3 regions of the Arthrobacter sp. A2-55 genome follow, and region 3 is predicted to be linked to each of the others. Evidence: riboswitches for the same ligand, from Rfam matches in the RefSeq annotation. Region 3 holds a riboswitch; each other region holds the start of a gene.
The links. Region 3 has a riboswitch for S-adenosylmethionine ahead of LPN03_RS11205 (hypothetical protein). Riboswitches for the same ligand answer to the same signal wherever they lie in the genome.
Positions count from the first base shown of each region.

Region 1: it holds a riboswitch for S-adenosylmethionine, as region 3 does, so the genes downstream of both, LPN03_RS04475 (DUF1737 domain-containing protein) here and LPN03_RS11205 (hypothetical protein) in region 3, are expected to answer to the same signal.
Region 2: it holds a riboswitch for S-adenosylmethionine, as region 3 does, so the genes downstream of both, LPN03_RS13900 (bifunctional o-acetylhomoserine/o-acetylserine sulfhydrylase) here and LPN03_RS11205 (hypothetical protein) in region 3, are expected to answer to the same signal.

Region 1 covers NZ_JAJLOZ010000009.1:41,038-50,935, forward strand. The annotation lists gene cls (cardiolipin synthase) at 1-990, opposite strand, end outside; gene LPN03_RS04465 (aminodeoxychorismate lyase) at 1,099-2,016, shown strand; gene LPN03_RS04470 (Pr6Pr family membrane protein) at 1,988-2,641, opposite strand; SAM riboswitch class IV at 2,766-2,887, shown strand; gene LPN03_RS04475 (DUF1737 domain-containing protein) at 2,970-3,230, shown strand; gene LPN03_RS04480 (rhodanese-like domain-containing protein) at 3,227-3,619, shown strand; gene LPN03_RS04485 (O-succinylhomoserine sulfhydrylase) at 3,712-4,923, shown strand; gene LPN03_RS04490 (UDP-N-acetylglucosamine 1-carboxyvinyltransferase) at 5,105-6,637, opposite strand; gene LPN03_RS04495 (energy-coupling factor transporter transmembrane component T family protein) at 6,888-7,685, opposite strand; gene LPN03_RS04500 (ABC transporter ATP-binding protein) at 7,682-9,352, opposite strand; gene LPN03_RS04505 (ECF transporter S component) at 9,356-9,898, opposite strand, start outside.
Region 2 covers NZ_JAJLOZ010000050.1:19,823-29,720, reverse strand. The annotation lists gene LPN03_RS13930 (RNA-binding S4 domain-containing protein) at 1-121, shown strand, start outside; gene LPN03_RS13925 (alpha/beta hydrolase) at 194-835, opposite strand; gene LPN03_RS13920 (SGNH/GDSL hydrolase family protein) at 942-1,793, shown strand; gene LPN03_RS13915 (MFS transporter) at 1,728-2,027, opposite strand; gene LPN03_RS13910 (hypothetical protein) at 2,722-3,207, shown strand; gene LPN03_RS13905 (homoserine O-acetyltransferase MetX) at 3,241-4,335, opposite strand; gene LPN03_RS13900 (bifunctional o-acetylhomoserine/o-acetylserine sulfhydrylase) at 4,456-5,778, opposite strand; SAM riboswitch class IV at 5,864-5,980, opposite strand; gene LPN03_RS13895 (Tex family protein) at 6,102-8,564, opposite strand; gene LPN03_RS13890 (VOC family protein) at 8,734-9,372, shown strand.
Region 3 covers NZ_JAJLOZ010000035.1:12,726-22,623, forward strand. The annotation lists gene LPN03_RS11190 (hypothetical protein) at 1-21, shown strand, start outside; gene LPN03_RS11195 (helix-turn-helix domain-containing protein) at 257-841, opposite strand; gene LPN03_RS11200 (sodium:solute symporter) at 1,017-2,543, shown strand; SAM riboswitch class IV at 2,741-2,854, shown strand; gene LPN03_RS11205 (hypothetical protein) at 2,863-3,168, shown strand; gene LPN03_RS11210 (biotin/lipoyl-containing protein) at 3,179-3,409, opposite strand; gene LPN03_RS11215 (alpha-ketoacid dehydrogenase subunit beta) at 3,406-4,473, opposite strand; gene LPN03_RS11220 (thiamine pyrophosphate-dependent dehydrogenase E1 component subunit alpha) at 4,470-5,492, opposite strand; gene LPN03_RS11225 (IclR family transcriptional regulator) at 5,632-6,423, opposite strand; gene LPN03_RS11230 (VIT1/CCC1 transporter family protein) at 6,674-7,765, shown strand; gene LPN03_RS11235 (LOG family protein) at 7,767-8,909, opposite strand; gene LPN03_RS11240 (rhodanese-like domain-containing protein) at 9,034-9,339, shown strand; gene LPN03_RS11245 (TIM barrel protein) at 9,502-9,898, opposite strand, start outside.

The DNA.
Region 1 (9,898 bases), on a different contig from region 3:
CGAGTACAGCAGGGTGTTGAACAGGCGGAGGTTGTTTTCCGTCACGAACCCCGGCCCGCTGGGCACCACCTGGCACAGCACGCCTCCCGTGAACGAGTTCCAGTGGTGCGTGGCCAGCTGGGACTCCAGGTTTTCCTCGGTTTCACTGGACCAGTCGGTGGCAAACATAACGTTGAGGGTGCCCACAATGGGCCCCTCAAGGCGCGACATCAATTCCACCCATTTTCGGCCCAGCTTGGCATTGGCCTTCTTGCGGTAGGACGGCTCAATGACGTTCTGGGAGCCGGTAAACCCGACACGGCCGTCCACCACCAGGATCTTGCGGTGGTTGCGCAGGTCCGGGCGGCGCCACTGGCCCTTCACAGGCAGCAGCGGCAACATGCGCCGCCACTGGATCTCGCTGGCCTTCAGCCGGCGGATCATGTCCCGGTACCCGGGCACGCGCAGCGAGCCAATGTGGTCGAACAGGACGCGCACCCGCACCCCGCGCGCGGCGGCAGCCTCCAGTTCGCGGAACAGGTTCTCGGTGGAGCTGTCCGAGCTCATGATGTAAAACTCGGCGTTGACATAGTCCGTGGCGGTGCGCACCTCCGCAGCCATGGCGTCCAGGGATTCCTGGTAGCCGCGGATCAGCTGCACGGAATTGCCGCCCAGGGCAGGGAAGGAGCCCAGGTTGCGGTTGAGTTCCACGGCAGAATTGATCCACGGGGGCCCGTCATAGGGCGGCACCTGTTTGGCGATCTCCCGCGTCCCCTCCACCACCCGAATGTTGACCGCCGCCTGCGTTTCGCGCCGGCGGCGGGAGAGCCGGAAATTGCCAAACATCAGGAACAGGACCAGGCCCACGTAGGGCAGAAAGAAGATGCACAGCAGCCACGCCATGGCGGTGGTGGGGCGGCGGTTGCCGGGAATCACGCCGAGCACCACAATCCGGATCACCAGGTCCACCAACACGGCGAGCGCGGACAGCCAGGCGTTGGTGGTGGGCAAGGTAAACACTGTCCAGATCAAGCAGGCCTCCCCATGTCATGCGTCAGTGAGAACAGCCTACCGGTGGAGGCGCCCGGCGGCGGAACCGGTGGCCAGTATGCTCAAGTCATGACAGTTTTGGTGTTTCTTGACCCCGCTTTCCCCGACGGGCGCGTGGCCGACTCCGGCACGCCCGCGATCCTCGCCACGGACCAGGGCGTGACCCGCGGCGACGGCATCTTCGAGTCCCTGCTGGCCGTGAACGGCACGCCCCGCAAGGTGCAGGCACACCTTGACCGGATGGCCCGTTCCGCCCGCTCGCTGGACTTGGACATCCCCGACGCCGGCACCTGGCTGCGGGCCATTTCGACGGCGGCCGCCACCTTTGCCTCTGCCTCCCCCCAGGGCCCGGATGAACACGGCAACACCAACATTGTCATCAAGCTCATCGCCACCCGGGGCCCGGAGGGCGCCAACGCCACCACGGCATGGGTGCAGGCCTCCGCCGTGCCGCCGCTGCTGGCCGAGCAGCGCGAGAAGGGCCTGGATGTGCTGCTGCTGGACCGCGGCTATGACAGCACCATTTCCCACCGGGCCCCGTGGCTGCTGCTGGGGGCCAAGACGCTTTCCTACGCCGTCAACATGGCCGCCCTGCGCCACGCCCACTCCCACGGCGCGGATGACGTGATCTTCACCAGCGGTGACGGACACGTGTTGGAGGGGCCGACGTCGTCCGTCCTGCTGGCGCAGTTGGCGGACCGCGGCGGCGCCCCGGTCAAGCGCCTCATCACGCCCAACCTGGACAGCGGCATCCTGCCCGGCACCACGCAGGGGGCGCTGTTTGCCGCCGCGAAGGAGGCCGGCTGGGAGCTGGGGTACGGGCCCGTGGAGCCGCAGGACCTGTTCGACGCCGACGCCGTGTGGCTGATTTCCAGCATCAGGCTGCTGGCTCCCGTGAACACCATTGACGGACGGGCTGTGGGCACGGCGGACGTCCGGTCCAGGCTGACGGCCGAACTCAGCGCCCTGCTGGCACAGACCCACTGACGGCGTTCGGGGCAATCAGGGGGCGGAGCTTGTTGCCGGCCACCACCAGCACGGCACTGACGGCAAGGAACGCAACGGCGATGAGCACACAGGTGAGCGCCACCGTGCCGTAGCCGCCGTTGGCCGGGTTCAGGAACGGGTAGGCGTACCAGTTGATGGCTGCGCCGCGTACCAGCGAGTAGGCCAGATAGGCCACGGGCAGCACGAGCACCAGGCCCAGCCGCCTGAACGCGATGGGCAGCCGCGGCGACTGCACCAGCCAATCCAGCACCACGGCCACGGGCATCACGTAGTGCAGCCACGTGTTGATCCACGGCAGCAGCGAGCCCAGGTCCACGTCGCGCAGGAGGGCGCTGAACACGATGCCCACCAGCGCCATGCACACCACGGAGGCGCAGCGGGCCAGCTGCCACAGCGGACCCAGCTCGCGTCCGCGCCAGGCCAGCACGGACTCCACCAGCAGCACGCAGGCGGCAAAAATGTTTGACAGGTTCGTGAAGTAGCTGAAGAAGTTCAGCACATTGAAGCCGTGGCTGATGTGGATGCCCAGCTGGATGCCCACGGCGGCCAGGGTCACCGCGCCGAGCAGGAAGCGCAGGGCGGCAAGTACGCGGCGTAGTGTCATGGCTTCATCCTGCCACGGACCCCGCACGGCAGGACCCGGGTGCGGGCGCCGATTTTGTCATGTTGCGCCACATTTCGCTGCTGCATTAGTGACGGCACGGGGTGCGCGTGTTATTTTTCAAGGGAGTAATGAGCGCCAGCGCCAAGCCCTGACTTGCTGGCCGGCAACCCACTTTTTCGTTCGGGGTGCCTCAGGTGAATACTCGGCAAACCCGGCAATCAGCGGCCGCGGTTGCAAGCGCGAACGCCCGATGTGCCCTTTTGCATGTGTGGAAACGCCGTACGTACATTGCGCTTGCAGCAACGTCCGCCTGCACTCAGGAGCTCGCATGTCCGCTGACGAATCCCCCCTCGCCTACCGCCTTATCACCGGCCCCGACGACCGTTCCTTTTGTGAACGGATCTCCGCAGCCCTGGCCGAAGGCTACATTTTGCACGGCAGCCCGTCGGTGACGTTCAACGGCGCCTCCGTGATCGCCGCCCAGGCCGTCATCCTGCCGCACGCCGTGGCCTCCTCCGACGCCGCCGTCGCCAATGCCGTCCAGGAGCTGGAAGACCCTGAAGAGTTCGACGGCGAGGGAATCGCGTGAGCTACGCCGGAGACCTGGTCCCCGCCCAGGCATGGGACAAGCTGGGCGAGGGCGCCGTGCTGGTGGACGTGCGCACTGACGGCGAATGGACCCACATTGGCGTCCCCGATGTCTCCTCCCTGGGTGCCGAGCCGGTGTTCATCCAGTGGAACCTGGCCAGCGGGGCCCCGAACCCGGCGTTCCTCTCGGAGCTCCAGGCCGCGGTTCCGGCGGAGACCCCGCTGGTCATCCTGTGCCGTTCGGGGGCGCGGTCCGTTGCCGCCGCCGAGGCCGCCACGGCTGCCGGCTACACGGCCTTCAACGTCCTGGAGGGCTTTGAGGGCGTGCCGGACAGCTACGGCGACCGCATTGTCAACGGCTGGAAAAACCGCCACCTGCCCTGGAAATAAGCGCCCGGGGCGCGCGGCCCCGAAGCTGGCACCACCTGGCACCACCTGGCACCACCTGGCACCACCTGCGAAAACTAAGGAATGACACGCAATTGAGCAACTTTAATGAGCACGCCGCATCATGGGCCGACAGCACCCAGGCCGTCCGGGGCGGGCTGGACCGCAGCAACTTCCAGGAAACCTCCGAGGCCATCTTCCTCAATTCCGGCTTTGTGTACGAATCCGCCGAGGCCGCCGAGCAGTCCTTCACGGGCGAGGTGGACCGCTTTGTGTACTCCCGTTACGGCAATCCGTCCGTGGCCACGTTCCAGGAACGCCTGCGGCTGCTGGAGGGCAAGGAAGCCTGCTTCGCGACGGCGTCGGGCATGTCCGCCGTGTTCACCGCACTGGGTGCCCTGCTGGGGGCCGGCGACCGCGTGGTGGCGTCCCGCTCGTTGTTCGGATCCTGCTTTGTCATCCTGAACGAACTGCTCCCCCGCTGGGGCGTGGAGACCGTGTTTGTGGACGGCCCGGACCTGGAGCAGTGGCGTTCGGCACTGAGCGTTCCCACCACCGCCGTGTTCTTTGAGTCGCCGTCCAACCCCATGCAGGAAATCATCGACGTGCAGGCGGTGTGCGAGCTCGCCCATGCGGCCGGGGCCCAGGTGGTGGCCGACAATGTGTTTGCCACCCCCCTGTTGCAGCGCTGCGGCGACTTCGGCGCGGACATCGTGGTCTACTCCGGCACCAAGCACATTGACGGGCAGGGCCGGGTACTGGGCGGCGCCATCCTGGGGACCAAGGAATTCATCGACGGCCCCGTCAAGAACCTGATGCGGCACACGGGCCCGGCGCTGTCCGCGTTCAATGCCTGGGTGCTGACGAAGGGCCTGGAAACCATGGGCATCCGCGTGGCCGCATCCTGCGCCAGCGCCCTGGCCCTGGGCGAGTTCCTCGAGGCGCAGCCGCAGGTCAGCCGCGTCATCTACCCCTTCCTGCCCTCGCACCCGCAGCATGAGCTCGCGAAGAAGCAGATGAAGGCCGGCGGCACGGTGCTCACCTTTGAGCTGGCCGAGCCCGATGGCGGCACCCGCAAGGAAGCCGCCTTCAGGCTCCTGAACGCCCTGGAAATTGTGGACATTTCCAACAACCTGGGCGACACGAAGTCCCTCATCACCCACCCGGCCACCACCACGCACCGCGCCATGGGTCCGGAAGGGCGGGCCGCCATCGGCCTCTCCGACGGCTTCCTGCGCCTCTCCGTCGGCCTGGAGGACCTGGACGACCTCAAGAAGGACCTCGAAAGGGCCCTCGCAGCAATCTAGCCCCCCCGTCGAAGTTGGAGATAACCACCCCTCCGCCCGTCGAGATTGGAGATCACCACCGATGAGGTGGGTGGTTATCTCCAATCTCGACGGTTGGGGCGGTGGTTATCTCCAATCTCGAGGACGACGGCGGCCGGTGACCTTTCGCGCGAAAGGTCACCGGCCGCCGTCGTGCTTGGACTTAGTCCTGGAAGTATTCGATTTCGGCGCCAACGGTGTTCAGGCGCTCGGCCAGGTCCTCATAGCCGCGCTCGATCACGTAGATGTTGCGCAACTCCGACGTTCCCTTCGCGGCAAGCATGGCCAGCAGGATGCAGGCGGCGGGGCGGAGGGCCGGCGGGCAGCCGATCTCCGCCGAGCGCCACGCGGTGGGGCCCTTGATGTCAATGCGGTGCGGATCCAGCAGCCGCACGCCGGCGCCAAGCCGGTTCAGCTCGGTCAGGTAGATGGCGCGGTTCTCGTACACCCAGTCGTGGATGAGCGTGGTGCCCTCGGCGCAGGAGGCGATGACGGCGAAGAAGGGCAGGTTGTCGATGTTCAGGCCCGGGAACGGCATGGGGTGGATCTTGTCCGGTGCGGCGTGCAGCTCAGAGGGCAGGGTGGTGATGTCCACCAGGCGGGTCTTGCCGTTGCGGGCCGTGTATTCGGCGGACTTGCGGTAGTGGAAGCCCATCTGCTCCAGCACCTTGAGCTCAATTTCCATGAACTCAATGGGCACGCGGCGCACGGTGACCTCGGACTTAGTCACGATGCCGGCGGTGATCAGGGACATCGCCTCGATGGGGTCCTCGGACGGGAAGTACTCAATATCCACGTCGATGCGGGCCCGGCCGCGGATGGTCAGCGTGGTGGAGCCCACGCCTTCCACGTGCACGCCCAGCCCCTGCAGGTAAAAGCACAGGTCCTGGACCATGTAGTTAGGGCTGGCGTTGCGAATCACGGTGGTGCCCTCGCGGTGCGCGGCGGCCATGATGGCGTTTTCGGTAACGGTGTCCCCGCGCTCGGTCAGCACAAAGGTGCGGTCGCTGTGATCGCTGAGCGGGGCCTGCACCTGGTAGAAACCGTTGTGCGCGGTAACGGCCAGGCCAAATTCGCGCAGGGCCTGCATGTGGGGCTCCACCGTGCGCGTGCCCAGGTCGCAGCCGCCGGCGTAAGGGATGCGGTAAATGTCCTGCTGGTCCAGCAGGGGGCCCAGCAGCATGATGACGGAGCGGGTGCGCTTGGCTGCCTCCACGTCCATGGAGGCCAGGTCCAGCACTTTGGGGCGGCGGATCTGAAGGTCGGTGGCATTGAGCCACTTGCACTCGACGCCAATGCTGGTGAGCAGTTCAACAATGCGGTTGACCTCCTCGATGCGGGCCAGCCGGCGCAAAGTGGTGGTGCCGCGGTTGATCAGGCTGGCACACAACAGGGCCACGCCGGCGTTCTTGCTGGAGTTGACGTCCACGCTGCCGGAGAGCTCGCGGCCGCCGTGCACGCGCAGGTGGGTCACCACGTTCTTGGGTGAATTTCCCACGTTGACAATGTTTCGCCCCAGCAGGGATTCCATGCGCTGGATCATCTTCAGGCTAAGGTTTTGCTTGCCCTGTTCCATGCGTGCCACCGCGCTCTGGCTGGTGCCCAGTTGCGCCGCGAGTTCCAGCTGGGTCCAGCCTTTGTCGTTCCGGGCGTCGCGGACCAATACACCGACGGTTTCTGCAGCCACTTGAGTCATAACACTTTTATATCATGGGACGCATATTTTGCAGGCATTTCGTGACCTTTACAGCAATTTGGTACTTTGTAGGCCAAGATTAGCCATTGCATGCGATAAGTCTATTCGGCGGCCTAATTCGCAAACCGTCTCCCACTACGGTACTCCCCCTGCGGACATTCCGTGCGCAACGCCGAGACAGCGGATGCGCGCCGAGATCCGCAGGATATTCCATCCGGTCTCGGCGTTGATCCGCTGTCTCGGCGGAGGGTTAGCCAAACACAGGATTCCACGTTCCCAGCACGACGGCGGCCCCCACCGACACGGCCACCATCACCAATCCCCCTGCCGCCACCGCGGCGTCGCGCCGCGTAAAGACGGATTCGCGGGCCCACGTGCGGGGCCCGGCGCCAAAGCCCTTGGCCTCCATGGTGACTGCCAGTCGGGACGCCCTGCGGATGGCCTGGACCAGAAGCGCCAGGGCCTGCCCCAGGGACGCGCGCAGGCCGCTGAAGAAGCCGGGCTCGCTGCCCACCCCGCGGGCGCGGCGGGCCATGCCGAGGGTCTGCCATTCGGCCACCAGCAGGCCCACCAGGCGCATCGCAGCCAGGGCACCGAGCACAAAGCGGTGCGGCAGGCGGAGCTTCTGGGCCAGCGCGTCCGCCAAGTCGGTGGGATCGGTGCTGGCCAGGACAATGATCCCCGGCAGGGCGATCGCCAGGCCGCGCAGCGCAATGGCCACACCGGACTCCACGGAACCGGTGGTGAACAGGAGCGGCCCTGCCGAAAGGAGCACCTCGCCCGTTTTGGGTGCCAGCAACGCCGTGCCGTAGCCGCCCACCACGGCGGCCAGCAACACGGGCCAGCCCCGACGCAACAACAAGGAGGCGCCCAGGCCGGCCAGCGGAAGCAGCAGGCATTCCAGCACCAGGGCCGCCGTGGCAGACACCCAGTCCACGCTCAGGAGCAGGGCGACGGTGATGGCCATGGCGGCGCCCAGCTTGGCCAGCGGGTTCGCCCCCGCCAGCCAGGCGTTCGACCGGGGGGCGGCAAGAACATCCACGCTCATCTCCGCACCCCCGTCTGCGACACAGGCTCCGCCACGGGCTTCGGTGCAGCCCCCGGCTCAGCCCCCGGCTCGGCCGCCGGCAGGGTCATCCGCACGTGGTTATCTCGAACTTCAACAGGAGGGTCCACGGGCGAGCCGAGGACCAGCCGGGCCCCTCCCAACACCTGGGTGAAGGCGGAGTCGTGCGTCACGGACACCACGGCAGTGCCGGCGTCGAGCAGTTCGGTCAGCAGCGAGGCCAGCTCGGCCCAGGTGTTGGCGTCCTGGCCGAAGGTGGGCTCGTCCAGGACCAGCACCTGCGGACCGGCAGCCAGCACGGTGGCCACGGACAGCCTGCGCTTTTCGCCCCCGGACAGCGTGAAGGGGTTGGCGTCCGCCACGTGGCCCAGGCGCAGCCGCTCCAGCAGCCCGTCCGCGGAGGCCTCCCCCCGGCCCAGCAGCCGCGGCGCAAACAGCAGTTCATCGCGCACGGTGCCCGTCACAAATTGGTGCTCCGGTTCCTGGAACACATAGCCGATCCGGCTGATCAGCTCCCGCCCGCGCCATTTCAGCGGCGCGCTGCCGGCACCACGGGCCAGGGCCGGGCTGGCTTCCAGGCGCCCGCCCACGGCCGGCAGCAGCCCGGCCAGGGTGAGGGCCAGCGTTGATTTCCCGGCGCCGTTGGGCCCGGTCACGCTGAGGGCCTGCCCCGCGGAGATCCGCACGCAAGGCACGACGGCGGCCGGCACGGCCGGGTGCCGTCGCGTCCCGGCCTGCCGGGAGACGGCCAGGGCCTCCGCGTCGAGCAGTAGGTGGGAACCGGCGTCGTCCGTGGCCGAAAAAGTCCGCGGACGCACGGCGGGAACCCGGCCCGGCACCCAGACCCCGGCGGCGGCCAGCATGCCGGCTGCCTGGGCCAGGACCTCCGCGGGGGCGCCGTCCAGCAGCACGCCGCCCGGCTCCCCGGCACGCGCGGGCGCCAGCACCACAATCCTGTCCACCACGTCCAGCCAGACGGAGACGCGGTGCTCCACCACCACCAGGGTGGCCCCCGTGGCATCGAGGCTGCGCCGGACCGCGTCGTGGACGTCCACCACGCCGGCGGGGTCAAGGTTGGCGGTGGGTTCGTCCAGCAGGAGCAGCCCGGGGCGCATGGCCAGCATCCCGGCCAGGCCCAGCCGCTGCTTTTGCCCGCCGGACAGGGCGGAACTGGAGTGGTCCAGCGGCAACTTCAGCCCCACCTGTTCCAGGGCTTCCGGTACACGCCGCCAGATTTCCTCCCGCGGCACGGACAGGTTTTCCGCACCGAAGGCCACGTCGTCGCCAATGCGGGAGAGGACCACCTGGGCGTCGGGGTCCTGCTGCATGAGCCCGGCGCGGCCGCGGGATTCCGCCACGGGCGCGCCGTCAATGAGGAGCGTGCCAAACTCGTCGGCACCCTCCTCGCCGCCCAGCACACCTGCCAGGGCGTGCAAAAGCGTGGACTTGCCGGCGCCTGAGGGTCCCAGCAGCAGCACCCGTTCGCCGGGTGCGATCTCCAGGTCAAGATCGTGGATGGCCTTGGCCGGGCGGCCTGCGTGCTGCCAGCCCCACCCCCGGGCACTGACCCGCGCCGGGGCGCTCCGGCCCGGGGCGCTCAGTGCCGGGGCACTCCGGGCCGGGGCACCTCGGCCCGGCTGGCGGGCCATTCCCTACACCACCGGTTCGGTGGCAGCCCCGCGGGAGGGCAGATTGGCCAGGGCGCCGGTGCGGGCCAGCCCGCGCACTGCCAGCCAGGAGAGCAACCCGGCCAGCACAGCCCCGGAAATGGCGCCGAACACGGTGTAGACCAGCTTCCAGGGGAAGTCCCACACCACGTTGTAGACCAGCGAATCGTTGATGCCCATGGCCACGCCCGCCAGCGCACCGGCCAGCAGTGCCACGGGCAGTGTGAAGCGGCGGTAGCGGAAGGCGGCAAAGGCCACTTCCGCGCCGAGCCCCTGGACCAGGCCGGACAGCAGCACGGTAAAGCCAAAGGAACTGCCCAAGAGCGCCTCGACAATGGCGGCCACTATCTCGCAGTACAGTGCGGCGCCGGGCTTGCGGATCACCAGTGCGCCGATCACGCCGGCAATCAGCCAGCCGCCGCCGTACAGGCCGGCAAGGGGCGGAAAGGCCACGGTGAAAGCGGCGATCACGCCGTAGCCGGCGGACCACAGCCAGAAGACGACGCCCACGGCCACGGACAGCACGGA
Region 2 (9,898 bases), on a different contig from region 3:
CATCAAGAACGGCCTGGTCAAGGTCAACGGCGAGATCGATGAGCGCCGCGGGCGCCAGCTGCACCACGGAGACACCGTGAGCGTCAACGGCGAAACCGTCCGCATCACCACCGGGGCCTGAGCAACCCGTCCCGCCCAACCCTGCCACAGCGCAACGGAAGCCGAACGCGCAGGCCGGGTGCCGGCGTCGTGCTTACCCGGCGTTGAGCACCTTCAGCTGGAGGAACTCGCCCACGTGCACCATTTCCTGGGCGTTGATGCCGTGCCAAATCCCCGTGTACAGCACCTTTGTGAGCTTGGTGTGGGCGCGCAGCCACGTGTTGGTGTATTCAACGGACGTCTGCGGAATGACCGGGTCGGCCTGGTCGCGCCCCCAAAAGATATCGGGCCTGGCAGCAGCCGTGGCGGCATCGTCAAACCACGGATTCCCGTCCGCTTCCACTACAAAACCAGAAAGCCCGACGACGGCGGCGTAGTCCGCGGGCCGGTGCCGCAGGAGACTGGTGGCCATGCACATGCCCTGCGAAAAGCCCAGCAGGGTGACGGAGGAATGCTCCTGGCGCACTGAATCCAGCCACTGCTCGACGTCGGCGGCCGCTTCGGTGACGCCGTCCAGGGTGTAGGAGAGGTCATTGCTCAGCGGGAACCAGGCGTAGCCCGGTCCGGCCTGCTGCGTGGCGCGGACGGAGGCCACCGTGAATTCTGCCGGCAGCTGGGCGGACAGGCCAAAGAGGTCCTCCTCATCGGCGCCGTAGCCGTGGAACATGACAAGGAGGGGCGTTCCGGCGCGCTGATCGGCGGGGCGGGACCAAATGACGGTGGGGGAATCAATCATGCGCCCCATCTTTCCATGCCGGCCCGGCCCCTTTCGAACCGGCCTGGCGGAACCGCAAGGTGGCGCAAGGTGGCGCAACCACGTGGTCAAAGTGCAGGATGGGAGGGTGAGTGATTCAACGGCATCTGAAAATATCGAAGCTGCGGGCACGGCAGTCATCGCCCGCCACCCCTGGAACCGCTATGTGGCCATGGGCGACTCCTTTACCGAGGGCATAGGCGATCCCGAGCCCCACAGCCCCGGCGGGCATCGCGGCTGGGCGGACAGGCTCGCGGAGGAATTGAGCCGGGACAGGGACGATTTCCGCTACGCCAACCTGGCCATTCGCGGGCGCCTCCTGACCCAGATCCTGGCCGAACAACTGGAGCCGGCCCTGGCCCTCAAGCCGGATTTGATCAGCATTTCCGCCGGCGGCAACGACCTTATCCGGCCAGGTTCCGATCCGGACGCCCTGGCCGAAAAGCTCGACGCCGCCGTCGGTGCGATGTCCGCAGCCGGGGCCACCGTGCTGCTCTTCAACGGGCCCGACATCCGCGACACCCCTGTACTGGGCATGGTGCGCGGCCGGGTGGCCATCTATAACGAAAACCTGCGCACCGTCGCCGCCCGGCACGACGCCGTGATCGCGGACATGTGGTCCCTGCGGGCCCTCACGAACCCGCAAATGTGGTCCGCGGACCGACTTCACTTCGCCCCGCTGGGCCACCACACCATCGCCATCATGGCCCTGGACGCCCTGAACGTTCCCCACCAGCTGCTGCCCCAGCGCCCGGAACCCCTCCCCACGCAAAAGTGGCAGGCGGCCCGTGCCGAGGACCTGGTCTGGGCCCGCGAATACCTGGTTCCCTGGGTGCTGCGCCGCCTGCGCCACCAGTCATCCGGCGATGGCATCTCACCGAAACGGCCCACGCCCGGCCCGGTGTTCGGGCCCGGAATGCCGGGCGGGGCCGGGGCTTAGGCCTGGTTGCGGGCCCCGGCGCCGGAAGAGCAGCCCGGCCATGAATGTGCGTTTAGGACCCACGACGTCCGAGAGCTGGCCGCCGAGCAGCAGCGGGCTGCCGAAGGCAAGCGAGTACGCGGTGATGACCCACTGCCGTTCGCCGCTGGAAAAGCCGAGGTCGTGCTGGGCGGACGGGAGTGCGATGTTGGCGACGGTGGAGTCCAGGGCAACCATGAGTTGGGCCGGGGCCACTATGGTCAGCGTCCACCAACGGCGGGGGCGACCGCAGGACGCTGTCCCCAGCCGGCTGAGGTGCCTGGACCTGCGACATGGGGCCACATTAAGCGGTGCCGTTGGGTGCCGGGTCCGAACTCCCTCCGAATCCCCCGTGAGTTTCCCCCCGACGCTCCATCACTTTTTGCGATCTTTTCCTCGACGCGGCATCACTTTCTGCGCTCTTTTCCCCGACGCTCGGTCCCAACCGGGGCACCTCCTGCGCACCGTGCCGCAGTTTATGAGGGAGGGTTGGCAAAAACACCCCGAAAGGTGATGGAGCGTCACTCGGTGCTGGGCTGGGCGAAGCACCTTTCTGTGCGCGTGTCATGCTGCACCGTCCCTGCGCGTGATGTGCTTGACCGCCCCCGGCACTGGCCATGCTCCACCCGCCTACACTGGCCATGCTGGACTTCCCGCTGGGGCAGAACCCATGCTGAGTTTTGCCCCGGGTGCACCGGGGGCAGAACTCGAGCTGGGTTCTGCCCCACAGGAAAGTTTGCGAACCGTCCGGCGGAGCCGCCCCGACCCCCGCGCCGCGCACTCTGCCCCATCCCGGACCAAGACAGTGATGCTGGCCGGGCCAGGGGACCCCTCGGCGGCATTGCCCGGTATGACGGCAGGCAAGCCGACTAGGATGGATGGAAGCGCGAATATTCCGCGCCCTGTCTTCGTGAAGAGGTGCGTTGTGCTGACATTGCTCGACCCAGTGGTGGCCGGAGACGTGGCCGCTTCGCAGTCCGGATCCTTTTCCCTGCAGCCCTTCCTTGTTTTCGTCATCATCGCCGTAGTGCTGCTGGCCAATTTTGCCAAGGCTGCCAGCCGCAAGAAGCGCGCCCGGAACGCCTCACCCTATGCAGCCCAACCCGTCCGCCCGGCCCAAGCCGGACGCCCCGGGCAGTCTAGCCGCCCCGGGCAGCAGGGCATCGCCCACCAGGCGGCGCCGGCCGCTTATATTGGAACGTTGCTCAACGGTGTGCCCATGAAGAACTACGATGCCGCGCACGGCCAGCAAACCACCGGTTTCGCCAACGAGCGCATGAAGGCCGAGGCTGAACTCAAGCGGCAGCTGGACGCCCTGGACGCCGCCCGCCGCGCCGGCCAGGTGACCGCCGAACAGTACGCCGCCCATAGGGAAGCCATTTTCCGCAACTTCTGATCGACGGTCCCGAGGCGCCGCGACACTGGAACGCTAATCGGTGAAGAACTGCTCCCGCAGCAATTCGCCCACGGCCCCCACCTCGGTGAGGAAGCCGTCGTGGCCAATGGCCGAGTCGATCCGGCGCACTTCAACGCTGCCGGGCAGCGCCGCCGCCAGTTCCTCGGATTGGGCCGGGAAATACAGCCTGTCGCTGTTGACGGCGGCCACCAGGAATTCGACGCCGGCCGTCCGCGCCAGCGCCTCCTCCAGTGTGCCGCGCCCGCGCCCGACGTCGTGGCTCATGAGGGCCTCGGTGATGACAATGTAGCTGTTGGCGTCGAAGCGGCCCACCAGCTTGCGTGCCTGGTGGTCCAGGTAGCTTTCCACCTGGTACCGCTCCTGCACCGGGCTCCCGCCGTCCGTGCGCAGCCGGCCGTGGCTGATGGGGTTTTCCCCGGCCTGGGAATTGCGGCCAAACCGCGTCCCCATCTCGGCCTCGGAACGGTAGGTGATGTGGGCAATCCGCCGCGCCAGGCCCAGGCCCAAGGTGGGCGCCGCGCCGTCGTAGTAGTCCCCGTTGGCGAAGTTGGGGTCCTGGCGGATGGCAAGGACCTGGGCCTGGGCGAACGCGATTTGCTCGGCCGTGCTGGCGGCACAGGCCGCCACCACGGCGCACCGCCGGACCCGTTCCGGGAACGTCACTGCCCATTCCAGGGCCCTGGCGCCTCCCATGGACCCGCCAATGACGGCGTGCCAGGAGGTGATGCCCAGCTGGTCCGCCAGCCGGGCCTCCGCGTGGACCGAGTCGCGGATGGTGACGAACGGGAAGCGGGAGCCGTACGGGGCGCCGTCGCCGGCAATGCTGGAGGGGCCTGTGGTGCCGTAGCAGCCGCCCAGCATGTTGGCGCACACCACGAAATACTGATCGGTGTCGATCACCTCGCCGGGGCCGACCAGGCCCTCCCACCAGCCGTTCTCTTCCGAATCGCCCCGGCTGACGTGCGTGCTGCCAGTCAGCGCGTGCTGGATGAGCACCGCATTGCTGCCGGCCGCGTTCAGCGTCCCCCAGCATTCAAAGGCCATGGTGACCGAGGGCAGTGACCCCCCGGCCTCCAGTTCCAGTGAACCGATGCCGACCGAGCGCAGGAGGCCGCCGCCCTGGCCGACGGCGGCCTGCCAGGAACTGTCCGCCGGCCCGGATCCGCCGGTTTCGATGTCAGGGGTAAACACGTTCCGCTCCGCTGCACCTGGACTCACATGGGCCACTTAGTTCACGGACGATTTTGCTGCGCGGAAACCTGCTTCAAGGTCGGCAATAATGTCGTCCACACCCTCCAGCCCCACGGACAGGCGCACCAGCCCCGGGCGGACGCCGGCTGCGAGCCGCTGTTCCTCGCTGAGCTGGGCGTGGGTGGTGGAGGCAGGGTGGATCACCAGCGAACGCACATCTCCGAGGTTGGCAACGTGCGAGTGCAGTTCCAGGCCGTCAACGAAGCGCTTGCCGGCCTCCAGCCCGCCCTTGATGTCGAAGGAGACGATGGCGCCGGTCCCCTTGGGGCCGTACTTGCGTCCGCGCTCAAACCAGGGGCTGGAAGGGATTCCTGAGTACGCAACGGCCTCCACGTTTTCATTCGCTTCCAGCCACTGTGCGACCTTGACGGCGTTGCTGACGTGGCGCTCCACGCGCAGGCTCAGCGTCTCGATGCCCTGGGCGATGAGGAAGGCATTGAACGGCGAGATGGCCGAACCGAGGTCGCGCAGCAGCTGCACGCGGGCCTTGAGGATGTAGGCCAGGTTGGCGCCCAGGGCGCTGCCGACGCCGAGGTCGCGGGCGTAGACCAGCCCATTGTAGGTCTCGTCAGGGGTGTTGAAGCCGGGGAACTTTTCCGGATCCGCGGCGAAGTCAAACTTGCCGCCGTCGACAATCACGCCGCCGATGGCCGTGCCGTGGCCGCCGAGGTACTTGGTGGCGGAATGGATGACGATGTCGGCACCCCACTCGAGGGGGCGGATCAGGTACGGGGTGGCGAGCGTGTTGTCCACGATCAGAGGCACGCCAGCCTCGTGGGCGATGGTGCTGATCTCCTCGAGGTTCAGCACGTCCTGGCGGGGGTTGGAGACGGTCTCGCCGAAGAAGGCCTTGGTGTTGGGCTTGACGGCCGCACGCCATTCGTCCAGGTTGTCGGGGTCGGAGACAAAGGTGACCTCGATGCCGAGCTTCTTCAGCGAGTGGGCCAGCAGGTTGAACGTGCCGCCGTAGACGCTGGGGCTGGAGACGATGTGGTCCCCGGCCTGGGCCAAGTTGAGGATGGCGAAGGTGGTGGCCGCCTGGCCCGAGGACAGCAGCAGGGCGGCAACGCCGCCTTCCAGGCTGGCAACGCGCTGCTCGACGGCGTCGGTTGTGGGGTTGCCGATGCGGGTGTAGATCGGCTCCAGCTCGGCCAGCGCAAAGCGGGCTGCGGCGCTTTCCGTGGACGGGAACACGAAGGACGTGGTCTGGTAGATGGGGAGGGCGCGTGCACCTGTGGTGGCGTCCGGCTCCTGGCCTACGTGGATCTGACGGGTTTCAAATGACCAACCATTGCTCATGGGAGCTCCTTAAACACTAGAGGCCTGCAATAAGTGCGGCCCATCCGCGCCACAGGGACGCCGTGATGGGCCGAAGGAATTGTGCGGCCCGCGCTTGCACCGAAACCGGGTGGTTCGGTACCTGGTCTTCACCCGGGGCACCCCACCGCGGAAGGAGGGTTGCCGGCCAGCGAGCCGGGGCTTGTCGCTGGCGCTCATGACCTGTATCCAGTGTGCGAGACCGGCGCTTCACGGCGCAACAATATGACTGGTTTGTGACTTATGCCGAACAAGTGCTGGACAAATCACGCAAATGGTGCCATGCGCTGAATGAGTGGATGATGCTACGGCTTCAGCCCCGCACGGCGCAGCGCCTCTGCCATGGCAGTGTTGGCCGGGGCCGGGGCCGCTGACTTGGCCGCGGCGGCTGGGGCAGTGCGTGACGGCGCGCCCTTGGCCCCCGCTGCCCGACCCTGGCGGGAGCCGCCCCCGGCGGCCGGCGAGGTGCGCGCCGGGGTCCGGGAGCCGGCGTCGTTCTTCCCCTTCCCGGCGGCAGCGTCCCCCGGCTGGTCATCCAGGCGCAGGGTGAGGGAGATCCGCTTGCGTTCCGGTTCTACCTCCAGGACCTTGACGCGGACCACCTGGCCGGACTTGACCACGGTCCGGGGGTCGGAGACGAAACTGTTGCTCATGGCGGAGACGTGGACCAGCCCGTCCTGGTGCACGCCGATGTCCACAAACGCGCCGAACGCCGCCACATTGGACACCGTCCCTTCCAGGATCATGCCGGGGCGCAAATCGGTGATCTTTTCAACGCCGTCGGCAAAGGTGGCAGTTTCGAAGCGGGGGCGGGGGTCGCGGCCGGGCTTTTGCAGCTCCGCCACGATGTCCGCCACGGTGGGCAGGCCGAAGGCGCCGTCCACGAAGTCCGCCGGGTTCACGGCCGCGACGGCGGGCACCCCGCCGGAGATTTCGGCCTTGCCGGCGCCCACGGCGGCAAGGATTTTGCGCGCCACGCCGTAGGCCTCGGGGTGCACGCTGGAGGCGTCCAGGGGCTCCGCTCCCCCGGTGATCCGCAGGAATCCGGCACACTGCTCAAAGGCCTTGGGGCCCAGCCGCGCCACCTTTTTCAGTTCCGAGCGCTTGCTGAAGGGCCCGTTTTCATTGCGGTGCGCCACGATGTTTTCACTGAGCAGGGGCCCGACGCCGGCCACCCTCGCCAGGAGCGCGGGCGACGCCGTGTTCAGGTCCACGCCCACGGCGTTGACGCAGTCCTCCACGACGGCGTCCAGCGAGCGTTCCAGCTTGGCCGGGGTGAGGTCGTGCTGGTACTGGCCCACGCCAATGGATTTCGGGTCGATCTTCACCAGCTCGGCGAGGGGGTCCTGCAGGCGCCGGGCGATGGACACGGCGCCGCGCAGCGAGACGTCCATGCCGGGCAGTTCGGCGCCGGCCAGGGCGGACGCGGAGTAGACGGAGGCGCCGGCCTCGGACACCACCAGCTTGGTGACCTTGCGCCCCGGATTCCGGCGCTTCAATTCGGCAACTAGTTCGGCCGCCAGCTTGTCGGTTTCCCGGCTGGCCGTGCCGTTGCCGATGGCGATCAGCTCCACCTGGTGCTTTTCCGCCAGGCCCGCCAGCGTTGCCAGGGCCTCGTTCCAGCGCTTCGCGGGGGCGTGCGGGTAAACGGTGTCGGTGGCGGTGACCTTGCCGGTGCCGTCCACCACGGCCACCTTGGTGCCTGTCCGCAGGCCCGGGTCCAGGCCGAGGGTTGCCTTGTTTCCGGCGGGTGCCGCCAGCAGCACGTCCCGCAGGTTCGCCGCAAACACGCGCACGGATTCCTCTTCGGCGCTTTGGAACAGGCGCACGCGCAGGTCAACGGAAAGGCGCGTCAGAATGCGGGTGCGCCAGGCGAGCCGGGCACCGGTCATGAGCCAGGCGTCCGCGGCACGGCCGGATTCGGCAATGCCCAGGGAGTGGGCCACGGCACTTTCATAACGGGCGCGGGCGGCTGCGTGAGCGTCGGCGTCGCGCGTGTCCGTTTCCGCCAGGTCCAGGGTCAGCACGCCCTCCTTTTCGCCGCGCAGCAGCGCCAGCACGCGGTGGCTGGGCAGCGTGTGCGGTGGCTGGGCAAAGTCAAAGTAGTCCTTGAACTTTTCGCCTTCCGACGCCTTCCCGGCCTTGACGGAGGAGCGCAGCCGGCCGGTTTTCCACAACCGTTCGCGCAATTCACCCACCAGGGCGGCGTCCTGCCCGGCGCGCTCGATCAGGATGGCCCGGGCGCCGGCCAGGGCGTCGTCGGCGGTGGCAATGCCGTGCCCGGCGTTCAGGAAACCGTCCGCGGTGACGGCCGGGGCCAGCGCCGCGTTCGCCAACAGGGAGTCCAGCAGGGGCTCCAGCCCGGCTTCGCGGGCGGCGTCGGCCTTGGTTTTCCGCGTGGACTTGTAAGGGAGGTAGAGGTCCTCAAGGTCGGACTTGCTCGCAGCAGCCTCAACGGCGACACGAAGTTCCGGCGTTAGCTTTCCCAACCCGTGAATGGTCTCCAGCACGGTGCGCCGCCGGGCCTCGAGCTCCCGCAGGTACCGCAGCCGCTCCTCCAAGGTGCGCAGCTGGGCGTCGTCCAGGGTCCCCGTGGCTTCCTTCCTGTACCGGGCAATGAACGGGACGCTGGCGCCGTCGTCCATCAGGGCCACGGCGGCGCGGACCTGCGCGGCCCGCACGCCCAGTTCGGCGGCAATCGCGGCGGCAATGCGGGCCTCCTGGGCGGCGGCGTCGGGCAGGGACAGGGGAGCTTGGGAATCAGTCACCCTCCAATTCTGCCCCACGACGGCGGCCGCGTTCGCGCCGCGTTCGCGCCGTGGCCGCGCCGCGTCCGCGCCGTGGCCGCGCCGTGGCCGCGCCGTGGCCGTCAGACATCCCATGTGGCTTAGGACACGCTAAGTCGAGCGGCCGATCACAAAGTGCCAAGATGAACGCATGCGAATGGATCATGTTTCTTACGCCTGTGAATCAGATGGATTGGCTGCCACCACGGAGCGAATCGCCACCGCCCTCGGGGTCGATGCAGTGCGTGGCGGAGTCCACCCGCGCTTCGGCACCCGCAATATGATCATTCCCCTCCTGGACCACCACTACCTGGAGGTCGTGGAGGTGCTTGACCACCCCGCCTCGGACAAGGCGCCGTTTGGCCAGGCCGTCCGGGCCCGCTCCCAGGCCGGCGGCGGCTGGATGGGCTGGTGCGTCGCCGTGGATGATCTCACCCCCTTCGAGGAACGCCTGGGCCGCAGCGCCGTCCCCGGCAACCGCAAGTTCCCCGACGGCCGCGAACTGGTCTGGCAGCAGATCGGCATCAAGGGCCTCATTGCCGACCCCCAGGTGCCCTACATGCTCAAGTGGGAGGGAGACCCGTCCCTGCACCCGTCCCTGGCCCGCCCCTCAACGGTCCGGCTGTCCTCGCTGACCATTGCCGGCAGCGCCGAACGCCTCACCGAGTGGCTGGGCGAGCCCGTGGAGCAGCCGCTCGAGGACGTGACGGTGGAGTGGATCGCGCCCCGCGGCACGCCGGGCATCATGTCCGTCACCTTTGACACGGCGCACGGCCTGGTCACGATCTAGCCTTTACGAAGCCATTTCGGCGGGCCCGACGGCGGCACCCACCCATTGCGGGAGGGTGCCGCTTTCGTGTGTCCCGACCACGGCCCGCCCTCGAGTCAGCAGCGATGGCGGCTTAGACCCGCGCTAAGCCGCCATCGCTGCATACTGGCCGGACGGTCGGTGCCGCATGGGGACGTTTCAGCCGCAATCAGCCGAGTCCGGGGGCACCGCCGCGCGGGTGCGTCATGGGGACCCGAGTGTACAGATTCGGCGACACGCTATGTTGCCTGGGCGCCGAGTGTACAGATTCGGCGACACGCGGCCGCCCCGACCCACCCGATCTGTACACTCGGGGACGAGGCTTGGCGCCGACCCACCCGAACCGTACACTCGGCGAGGATGCTTGGCGCCGAGTGTACAGATTCGGCGCCACGCGGCCGCCCCAACCCACCCGAACCGTACACTCGGCGACGAGATGCGCACCGTCCGCCCGCGGCCCGCCCTCGAGTCAGCAGCGATGGCGACTTAGGCCCGGGCTAAGCCGCCA
Region 3 (9,898 bases):
GCGGAAGTGATGGTGCCGTAAAAGGCGGCGCTGCCGAGCCCCACCGTGCCGACCGCTCCCAGCGCCACAACGGAAGTGACCGCCTTGGCAAGTGTTTTGGGGTTTCTGGATGAAGCCATGGCGTGCTCCTCACATTCAAAGTCTTGATTTGCGGTGGATTGTCAGTTACTACAATCCAACGCCTTGCTAAGAATTGGCCGTGAGGAGCCTTTCGGCCGCATAGCAATTGGTGGGAGCCGGTGCCGGGGGCCGGCGGTTACGCGCCCGAGCCCGACGCGGCGGGGACCAGGATGAACAGCGCCTCAACCGGTTCGGAAGTGCGGTTTTCCCAGGTGTGGGGTTCGCGGCCGGGGAAGGAAAGTGTGTCGCCGGCCTTCAGGTCATAGGAGTCCTGGGTCAGGATCAGTGTCAGCTCGCCGCTGATGATGTGGAGCACGTCCACGTCGCAGTCCACCGCATAGAGCTCGGATTCGCCGCGGCCAAAGGGTGCAATGGTGGAAGAGAGCACCTGGAGCCGGCGCTCTGAGCGGGCCGTGAGCAGGCGCTCCACAATGCCTTCGCCGCCCAGGGAGATGCGCGGGCCCTCCCCGCGCAGCGTCAGGTGCGTCTCCGGGACGGCGAACAGGTCGCCAATGGAGATGGAGAGGACCTGGCACAGGGTGACCAGGGAGGCAACGCTGGGAGAGGTGAGGTCTCGCTCCACCCGGCTCAGGAAGCCCTTGGTGAGTCCCGTTGCATCGGCCACGTGCTCAATGGTCAGCCGCTGGGACTGGCGGGCCGCCCGGATCCTGGACCCGATGGCCACCGGTGCCGAGCTGGGCTCAACGGGTAATGCCTTCATGTTCACTCCTTTAGCTCCGGGCACCACGTGCCCAAGGCGACTCTATACGGATGTGACGGGCGTACTTCCATTTTGACTGTTACCGCAATCACAGTTTAGCCTAATGGACAACGGAAGTTGCCTGATAGGCAATTTTCTATCGAGGAGTCATCATCACTGCACCCTGGAGCCTTACATGAGCTTGAACATTGCCATAGTCGTCCTCTACCTGGTGGCCATGCTGGCCTTCGGGTGGTGGGGCAAATCGCGCACCAAGAACAACAGCGACTTCCTGGTGGCCGGGCGGCGCCTGGGCCCGTTCCTGTACACCGGCACGATGGCCGCCGTCGTCCTGGGCGGCGCCTCAACCGTGGGCGGCGTGGGCCTCGGGTACAAGTTCGGCATTTCCGGCATGTGGCTGGTGGTGGCGATCGGCGTGGGCGTGCTGCTGCTGAGCCTGCTGTTCGCTCCCACCATCCAAAAGCTGAAGATCTACACGGTCTCCCAAATGCTCAGCCTGCGCTACGGGCAGGAAACCACCAAGATGTCCGGCATTGTGATGCTGGCCTACACCGTCATGATCTCGGCAACCTCCACCGGCGCCTACGCCACCATCTTTGTGGTGCTGTTTGGCTGGGAGCGTTGGCTGGCGATTGCCGTGGGCGGTGCCATTGTGCTGGTCTACTCCACCATTGGCGGCATGTGGTCCATCACCCTGGCGGACCAGGTGCAGTTCGTCATCAAGACCGTGGGCGTCTTCCTGCTCATGCTCCCCTTCGCCTGGAACGCCGCCGGAGGTCTCGCCGGCATCCAGTCCCGCGTTGAGTCCAGCTTCTTCCAGTGGGACGGCATCGGCGTCCAGACCATCATCACCTACTTTGTCATCTACACCCTGGGCCTGCTGATCGGCCAGGACATCTGGCAGCGCGTCTTCACCGCCCGCGACCCCAAGGTGGCCCGCGTTGGCGGCGCCACGGCCGGCATCTACTGCATCCTGTACGGCGTGGCCGGTGCCCTGATCGGCCTGGCCGCCCGCGTGGCCCTGCCCTCCATTGACGTCGCCACGCTGGGCAAGGACGTGGTTTACGCGGAGGTTGCCACGCACCTGCTGCCCATCGGCCTGGGTGGGATCGTCATGGCCGCCGCCGTGGCCGCCATGATGTCAACCGCCTCCGGCGCCCTGATCGCCGCAGCCACCGTGGCCCGCAAGGACGTGGTCCCGTTCGTGGCCAGCTGGTTCGGCAAGACCATAGACACCTCCGACACCTCCAACCCGGAGCACGACGTCAACGCCAACCGCTGGTACGTGCTGGGCCTGGGGCTGGGCGTGGTGCTCATTTCCATCGTGGTCAGCGACGTGGTCTTCGCCCTGACCATCGCCTACGACATCCTGGTGGGCGGGCTCCTGGTGGCCATCATCGGCGGGCTGGCGTGGAAGCGCGGCACCGGCCTGGGCGCCGCCTGGTCCATGGCCGTGGGCTGCGGCCTGACCCTGGTGCTGCTGGTGCTCTACGCGACGGGAGTGATCCCCAGCGCGGACGGCATCTACGCCAACGAGCCCATCTACTACGGCCTGCTCGCCTCCCTCATTGTCTACGTTGCCGTCTCGCTGGCCACCCCGGCCACTCCGGCCCACATCCGCGACGCCTGGGACCGCCGGTTGAGTGCGGCTGCCACGGATTCCAACGAGGACGACATCGAAGTGCTCACCAGCCGGAAGTAGCCGGTCTCAGCCGGGAACTTTTCCCTGGGGCAAAACCCGGGCTGGGTTTTGCCCCGGGTGCACCGGGGGCACAACCCAAGTCGAGTTTTGCCCCACAGGAAAGTGCATCGTTGCGTAAGCGGCACGACGGCGGATGGTCACGTAATAAATTACGTCACCATCCGCCGTCGTGCTTTTTGGCGGTAATCTTGAGCCAGCTTCAAGAGATGCGGCGCCAAGCTCCGACTGGCCGCGCACCAACCCCATGTTCACAGGGTGGTTCGGATGAGGAAGCGGCCCGCGGTGACAGGATCCGGGGGCAAGAGCACTCCCAAAGGCCGTGATGATGACCGTTATCTCCGTCAACCGCATTCCCGCGAACCGCAACGCTGCCCGGGCCGCCACACCGCCGCAGGGCATTCCCGTGCTGCCGGCCGTGGATATCAACTACGGCACTGTCACGTTCTTCACCCCGTCGGGGCACCACAATTATTGGTCTGCCGAGCCGGACCTGCTGGTGGACGCGCTGTCGCAGGCGGTCCGCCCGGCCCAGTGGATCCCGGAAATCGCCACGCTGGTGGTGACCGTGGCCCAGACCGGCGTGCGGACCGGCCGGCGCCTCGGCTTCCGCCTCGCGGCGCACTAACCGCCTGCGGTCATTCGATGACTGCGATCACCGCACCCTGCGCCACTTCGTCGCCTTCCTGAACGCGAAGCCGGACGGTGCCGGCCACGGGCGCGTAGATTTCGGCGTCGACCTTGTCTATGGCCACCTCGGCGAGCAGGTGCTTTTCGGCAACTGCGTCGCCGTCGGCCACGTACCAGGTGGCCAGGACGCCGGGCTCGGAGGCGTCCCCCGTCATCATCGGAAACAGGACTTCGTTCATGCAGTTGCCGCCTTCCGGACCGCGGCCTCAATGCGTGCGGCCGTTGGCAACACAGCATATTCGAGTTCATGGGCGTACGGAATGGGCACGTCGGGGACGCAGACGCGGCTGAAGTGCTTCAAGAGGGCCGGGTCGTGCTCGGTGATGGTGGCCGCGATTTCGCCGGAAAGCCCGAACGACTGGTAGTCCTCATCCACCACAATCACGCGCCCGGTCTTGGCGGCGGTGGCGATGACCGCCTCCCGGTCCAGCGGCACCAGCGAGCGCAGGTCCAGCACCTCCACGTTGATGCCCTCCTCCTCCAGCTTCTCCGCCACGTCCAGGCTGTGGTGCACGGACAGCGACAGCGTCACGATGCTGACGTCCGTGCCCTCCCGGACCACCTTGGCCTTGCCGATCGGAACCACGTAGTCCTCCTCCGGGACGGCGCCGATGGAGCGCTTGTTCTTCGCCATCCAGGCCAGGCCCATGACGCCCTTGTGGAACATGTACACCACGGGGTCGTCGGATTGGATGGCCGCCGTCATGAGCCCCTTCGCGTCGTACGGGTTGGAGGGGACCACCACCTTCATGCCGGGCAGGTGCGCGAACGTGCCCCACAGTGTTTGCGAGTGCTGGGCGCCGTCGGAATAGCCGCCGCCCACCGCCGTCATCAGCACCATGGGGACGCGGACGTTGCCGCCTGATTCGTAGTGGATCTTGGCCATGTGGTTGTAGATCTGGTCCATGCACACGCCGAAGAAGTCCACGAACATCAGCTCGACAATGGGCCGCATGCCTTCCACGGCAGCCCCGATGCCCAGCCCGATGAACGCCGTCTCGGAAATCGGCGTGTCAATGATCCGCTCCGATCCGAACCTCTCCAGCAGCCCCGTGGTGGAGGAGAAAATGCCGCCGTAGGCCGCCACGTCCTCGCCCATCACGAATACTGACGGGTCCTTTTCCATCTGCGAGCCGATGGCTTCCTGCAGCGCCTTGGCCGTGTTCAACCGCCGGCTGCCGGCGTCTGGCTCCACGGGCAGTGACATTTGAGCAGCGGCAGCTGCACTGGTTGAGATGCTCATGACTGGGCTCCTTCCACAAATACGTACTTCAGTGCCTCGGCCGGGTTGGGCGTTGGCGCGGCCTTGGCATGTTCGACGGCGTCGTCCACCTGGGTGCCCGCCCACGCTGTCATTTCGGCCAGGTCAGCGTCCGTGAGGATCCCGGCGTCGCGCAATTGCTTTTCGTAGGCGGGTATGGGGTCCCGGTCGGGAACCTCGGCCAGTTCGGGCCGGTAGCCCTGGGCGTCGCCTTCAAAGTGGCCCCACAGCCGGAGCGTGTGGATCTCGATAAGGCTGGGCCCGTTGCCTGCCCGGGCACGCGCCACGGCCTCGCCAACAGCAGCGTGGACGGCTTCGACGTCGTTGTTTTCCACCCGGACCCCCGGCATTCCGTAGCCCGCCGCCCGCACCGCATTGGACGGCACGGAGGTGGAGGCACTGCGGTGGACGGAGATGCCCCAGTCGTTGTCCTCGATGACGAAGATGACAGGCAGCTTCCACAGGGCGGCCAGGTTCAGGCACTCGTGGAACGGGCCGGCATTAGCTGCGCCCTCACCGGCGACAGCCACAGCAATGTTTCGAGTGCCGGCACGCTGGAACGCGAAGGCCTGGCCCAGCGCGGCGGGGAAGCCCTCGGCCACGATGCCGGAGCAGGAGAAATGCGTGGCCGGATCAAAGAGGTGCATGTGGCCGCCCCGGCCGTGGCCCAGCCCGGACTCGCGGCCGAAGATCTCCCCGGCCAGCGCGCGCAGGTTCATGCCCTTGGCAATGGCCAGGTGGTGCGGGCGGTGGGTGGCCGTGAGTGCGTCGCCGGATTCCAGGTGTGCGCACAGGCCCGCGGCCACCGGCTCCTGCCCGGCGGAAAGGTGCATCTCCCCCGGGATCAGGCCCTTGCCAATGTCAAAGCCGGGGCTCTTGTCGGCGTGGTATTCACGCAAAATTGCTGCCTCGAACGTCCTGATCAGGATCATCTGGCGCAACAGCTCCTGCCGCTGCGCCGCACTGAGGTCCTTCGCGACCTCGGTTGTTTCGGTGGTCATCGCCTCTCCCTTCCACAGATGCGCCGCCGCCTGTGCCACTGAGCGTGGAGGATTGTGGCGGCTCGCATGCCTTTCACTTTTGAGCCTAGGCACGGGTTCGACGCCGGCAACACCGCGCGGATTTCAGTAGGTGAAAAAGCTACCCTTGACCAGTGGGCCCCGCGCTGATGGTGCCGCCGGCGCCCAGGATCAATTCCAGGTGCGCAGCGGCGTCCTTGAGGGTCTCCGTGTAGTTCATTCCGCGGCGTTGTTCCCCTGCCGGCAGTGAGATGGCCAGGGCCCCGGCCCACGACGACGCAGCAACGGGCACGGCCAGGCAGGTGAACCCGAGCGCATATTCCTGGTCGTCCAGCATGGAGGACGGGCTGCCTTCAAGTGTCCGCAGGAACTCCCGCGGCGAGGTGATGGTGTAGGGCGTGAGCTCGGCCAGTGGATGCGAGGAAACATACTCCAGGCGTTCGCCGGCACCGAGGCCGGCCAGAATCTGCTTCCCGAACGCCGTGGCGTGGGCGCCGTCCTGCAGGCCCACCCACAAGTCCACCCGGGGCGTGAGCGGCCCGTCCACAATGTCCACCAGCTCAATTTCGCCGTCGTAGAAGCGGCTCAGGTACGTGGCGGCGCGCAGTTCGTCGCGGATGCCGTTGAGCACGGTGCGGCCCTGCGCGAGCGACACTGCACCCCCGGCCGCTGCGAGGGCCGGATGCCCGGGCCCCAGGACGAAGCCGTCATGGTCCTGAACCACATAGTTTGAGTGCGCCAGGGTGCGCAGTACGTTGTAGGTGGTGCCCAGACTTAGGGCCGTGGCGCGCGCAATGGACTTGGCCGGCAGGGGGCGGGAGGAGGAACCGATGCAGTCCAACACAGCCAGGGCGCGGCTTACCGAGGCGATCAGCGTCGGTGTTTTTTCGTCGTTGGCGAAGGTGGGCTGCATCACAACTCCTTACTTGCCAGACTACAACGGATTGCAGGGGTTTTCACGGGGTCCGTCCCGCAGTGGGATTCGCCGAGACAGCGGCCCCGCGCCGAAACCACCCACAATGTTTGGGGGATCTCGGCGCGGACCCGCTACCTCGACGGCGGCGGCCGGATTGCGGCTTCCCGAAACTTTATTCCGAGGACTACCGGCCGGTATTCCGGGACGGAAAGCGCTACAGTGATGGCTGACCCGAGGAGTTTCCACCGTGCCCGAACGCATTCCCACGCCCGCCGAAATCAGGCGGTGGCGCCAATACCTGGCCGATGAACGTGCCGAGGCCTCGGTCTACCGCGATCTGGCCAAGCGCCGGGACGGCGAGGAAAAGTCCATCCTGCTGGCGCTGGCCGAGGCCGAGGGCCGGCACGAACAACACTGGCTGGGGCTGCTGGGCCAGCATGAGGGGCCGCCGAAACGCCCCTCATTCCGAAACCGGTTCCTGGGGCTTTTGGCCCGCCGCTTTGGTTCGGTCTTTGTCCTTGCCTTGGCGCAACGCTCCGAGTCGCGCTCCCCGTACGCCACCGACCTTGACGCCACGAAGGCCATGGCGGCCGATGAGGCCATCCATGAGGAAGTGGTCCGCGGACTTGCCACCCGGGGCCGCAACCGGCTGGCCGGCTCCTTCCGGGCCGCCGTGTTTGGCGCCAATGACGGGCTGGTCTCCAACCTCTCCCTCGTCATGGGCATGGCCGCCACCGGTGTGGGCAGCCAGGTGGTCCTGTTCAGCGGCATCGCAGGCCTGCTCGCCGGCGCCCTGTCAATGGGGGCCGGCGAATATGTCTCGGTCAGGTCCCAGCGCGAGCTCCTGGAGGCGTCCGCGCCCACGCAGGTCACCCTGACGGCAGCGCCTGAACTGGACCTGAAAAACAACGAGCTGGTGCTGGTCTACTTGGCCCGCGGGATGTCCCGCGAGGCTGCCGAACACCGTGCAGCCGAGCGGCTGGGCCATTTCACCTGCGACTGCGACCCCAGCCTGTCACTGCGCCCCGACACTTTCGAGACGGCGGACGAGCACGAGACGCTGGGCACGGCCTGGGGCGCGGCGTCGTCGAGCTTCTGCTTCTTTGCCTCCGGCGCCATCATCCCCATCATCCCGTTCCTGTTTGGCATGACGGGAATCGGGGCCCTTGTCCTGGCGTGCACGCTGGTGGGCCTGGTGCTGCTGGGGACCGGCGGCGTGGTGGGGCTGCTGTCCGGGGCCTCGCCCATGTGGCGCGGGCTGCGGCAGCTGGGCATTGGCCTGGGCGCGGCCGCCGCCACCTACCTGCTGGGGCTGGTGTTCGGCACCATCGTCGGCTGATTCACGGCTGCCCGGACCAGCCCGACAGCAGTGCACAGGCCTCGTCAATGGTGTCCACCACGCGCATCCGCTCCGCCATGGCCCGGCCGTTGGCGAGGGCGGCAAGCAGGGGCCGGACGGGCAGTTCCTCTTCCCAGTGCCGGCGCCCCACCAGCACCATGGGTGTCACCGCCGCATCCGCCGCATAGTAGTTCTCGCAGGCGTCCTGGAAAATCTCCTGCACCGTGCCGGCGGCCCCGGGCAGGAAGATGATCCCGCCGTTGCAGCGCGCCAGTAGCACGGCCTCCCGGATCGAGTTCGCAAAGTACTTCGCGATCCGGGTGGCAAAGAGGTTGGGCGGCTCGTGGCCGTAAAACCAGGTGGGGATGCCCAGGCTGTCGGCCCCGCCGGGAAACTTTGCCAGCACGGATTCCGCCGCCCTGGCCCACTCCGTGACAGAGGGCCGGAAGCCGGGGACGGCCCCCAGGGTGCGCCGCGCACTGTCCAGGGCATCGGCGCGGTACGGGGACAGGAAAGCCCCCAGGTTTGCAGCCTCCATGGCGCCTGGCCCGCCGCCGGTGGCCACCATGAAGCCCTGGTGCGCCAGGGTCCGCCCCAGTCGGGCAGCTTGCTCATATTCAATGCTGTCCCGGGCCGCGGCATGCCCGCCCATGACACCCACCACACGCTTCCCGGCAGCCGCGCAGGCATCGAGAAAATCGTCCAGGGAGTCTGAAATCGCGTGGTCGTGCATGGCCGTGGCCAGCGTGGCGTTCAGTTCGCGTCCGTGCCCGTCCTGCAGCGTCCACTGGTAGATTTGCGCGTCCGGCACAGCCTCGTATTCCGCCCCGCCAATGCCCTTGTACAGCTCGGCAGCCGTGTAGAGGTGGCCGCGGTAGGCGTTGAAGGGAATGTTGGGCAGCGTGGGGAAAATCAGGGCCCCGCCCGACCTCAGCCGCGCCTCCACCCCTGCGGCAAAGCGGCAGCCCATGAAAATGGCGCCCGACGCCCGCAGCCCCAACAGCTCCGCCGACCTCTGCCGCAGGTCCACGGCCTGGAAGTGCCAGCCATGCATGGATGTGGCGCCGCCGGCCAGCAAGGCGTCAAACCCCGCCACATCCTCAACCTCTAGGGTCCGGGCACGGGGGGCAAGGGGTGCGTTCACGCCTTCAGCATAGCGAGCCGCGCCGGCGGCCGGGCCAGGCGGGGCCGGGTACGGTGGATACGGCAGCAATTCCAAGCACGACGGCGGCCCCTCCCGGACACGCCGCCCCCACCAAGGAGCCCCATTGAAGGAAATCACCACCAACGACGTCCTGGCCGCCGATCCCGACGTGCAGATCATCGATGTCCGCGAGGCGGGCGAACTCAGCACCGGCATGATCGAGGACGCCGTCCACATTCCCTCCGGCGAAATCCTGGAGCGCGTGGGCGAACTGGACAAGTCGCGCCGCATCATCGCCGTCTGCCATGGCGGCGGGCGCAGCGGGCGCGTAGCTGAAGCTTTGACGGAGCTCGGCTACAACGCGGACACCCTGGTGGGCGGGATGAGCAACTGGGAGGCCGAGGGCCTGCCCATGCTCCCGCCGGCGTAAACGGCGGCACATCCGGGCCGCCAAAGGCGGCGGAGTCGGCATTTTTTGTAGGCGACGTCAAGGAGACCGTAAGGCCGCCTGCGGCCGTCGGTCGGATAGTCGCCGGAAAAATGCCGAGCCGCCGCCGGCCCGACCCAGCCGGACCGCCGCCGCAAGCGGAAGTCAGACCCGGCCGAAGGCGGCGCCGAACGCTGCAAGGGCGGCGTCGCTGTCCCCCTGCGCCCAGGCCTCCATGCCCACGGTGCCGCGGTAGCCGGCGTCGAGCAGTGCGCGGTGGACTGCCGCGTAGTTGATCTCCCCCGTGCCCGGTTCGCAGCGCCCGGGGACGTCCGCCACCTGGATCTCGCCAATGTGCGGCAGCGAGTCGCGGACCAGCCCGATCAGGTTTCCCTCCCCCATTTGCGCGTGGTAGAGGTCCAGCATCATCTTCACGTTGGGGTGGCCGGCAGCCTCCACCAGGGCCCGGGTGTCCTTGGCCCGCGCCAGCGGGATGCCCGGATGGTCCAGGATGGTGTTGAGGTTTTCGAGGCAAAACGTGATGCCGTGGCGTGCGCCCAGC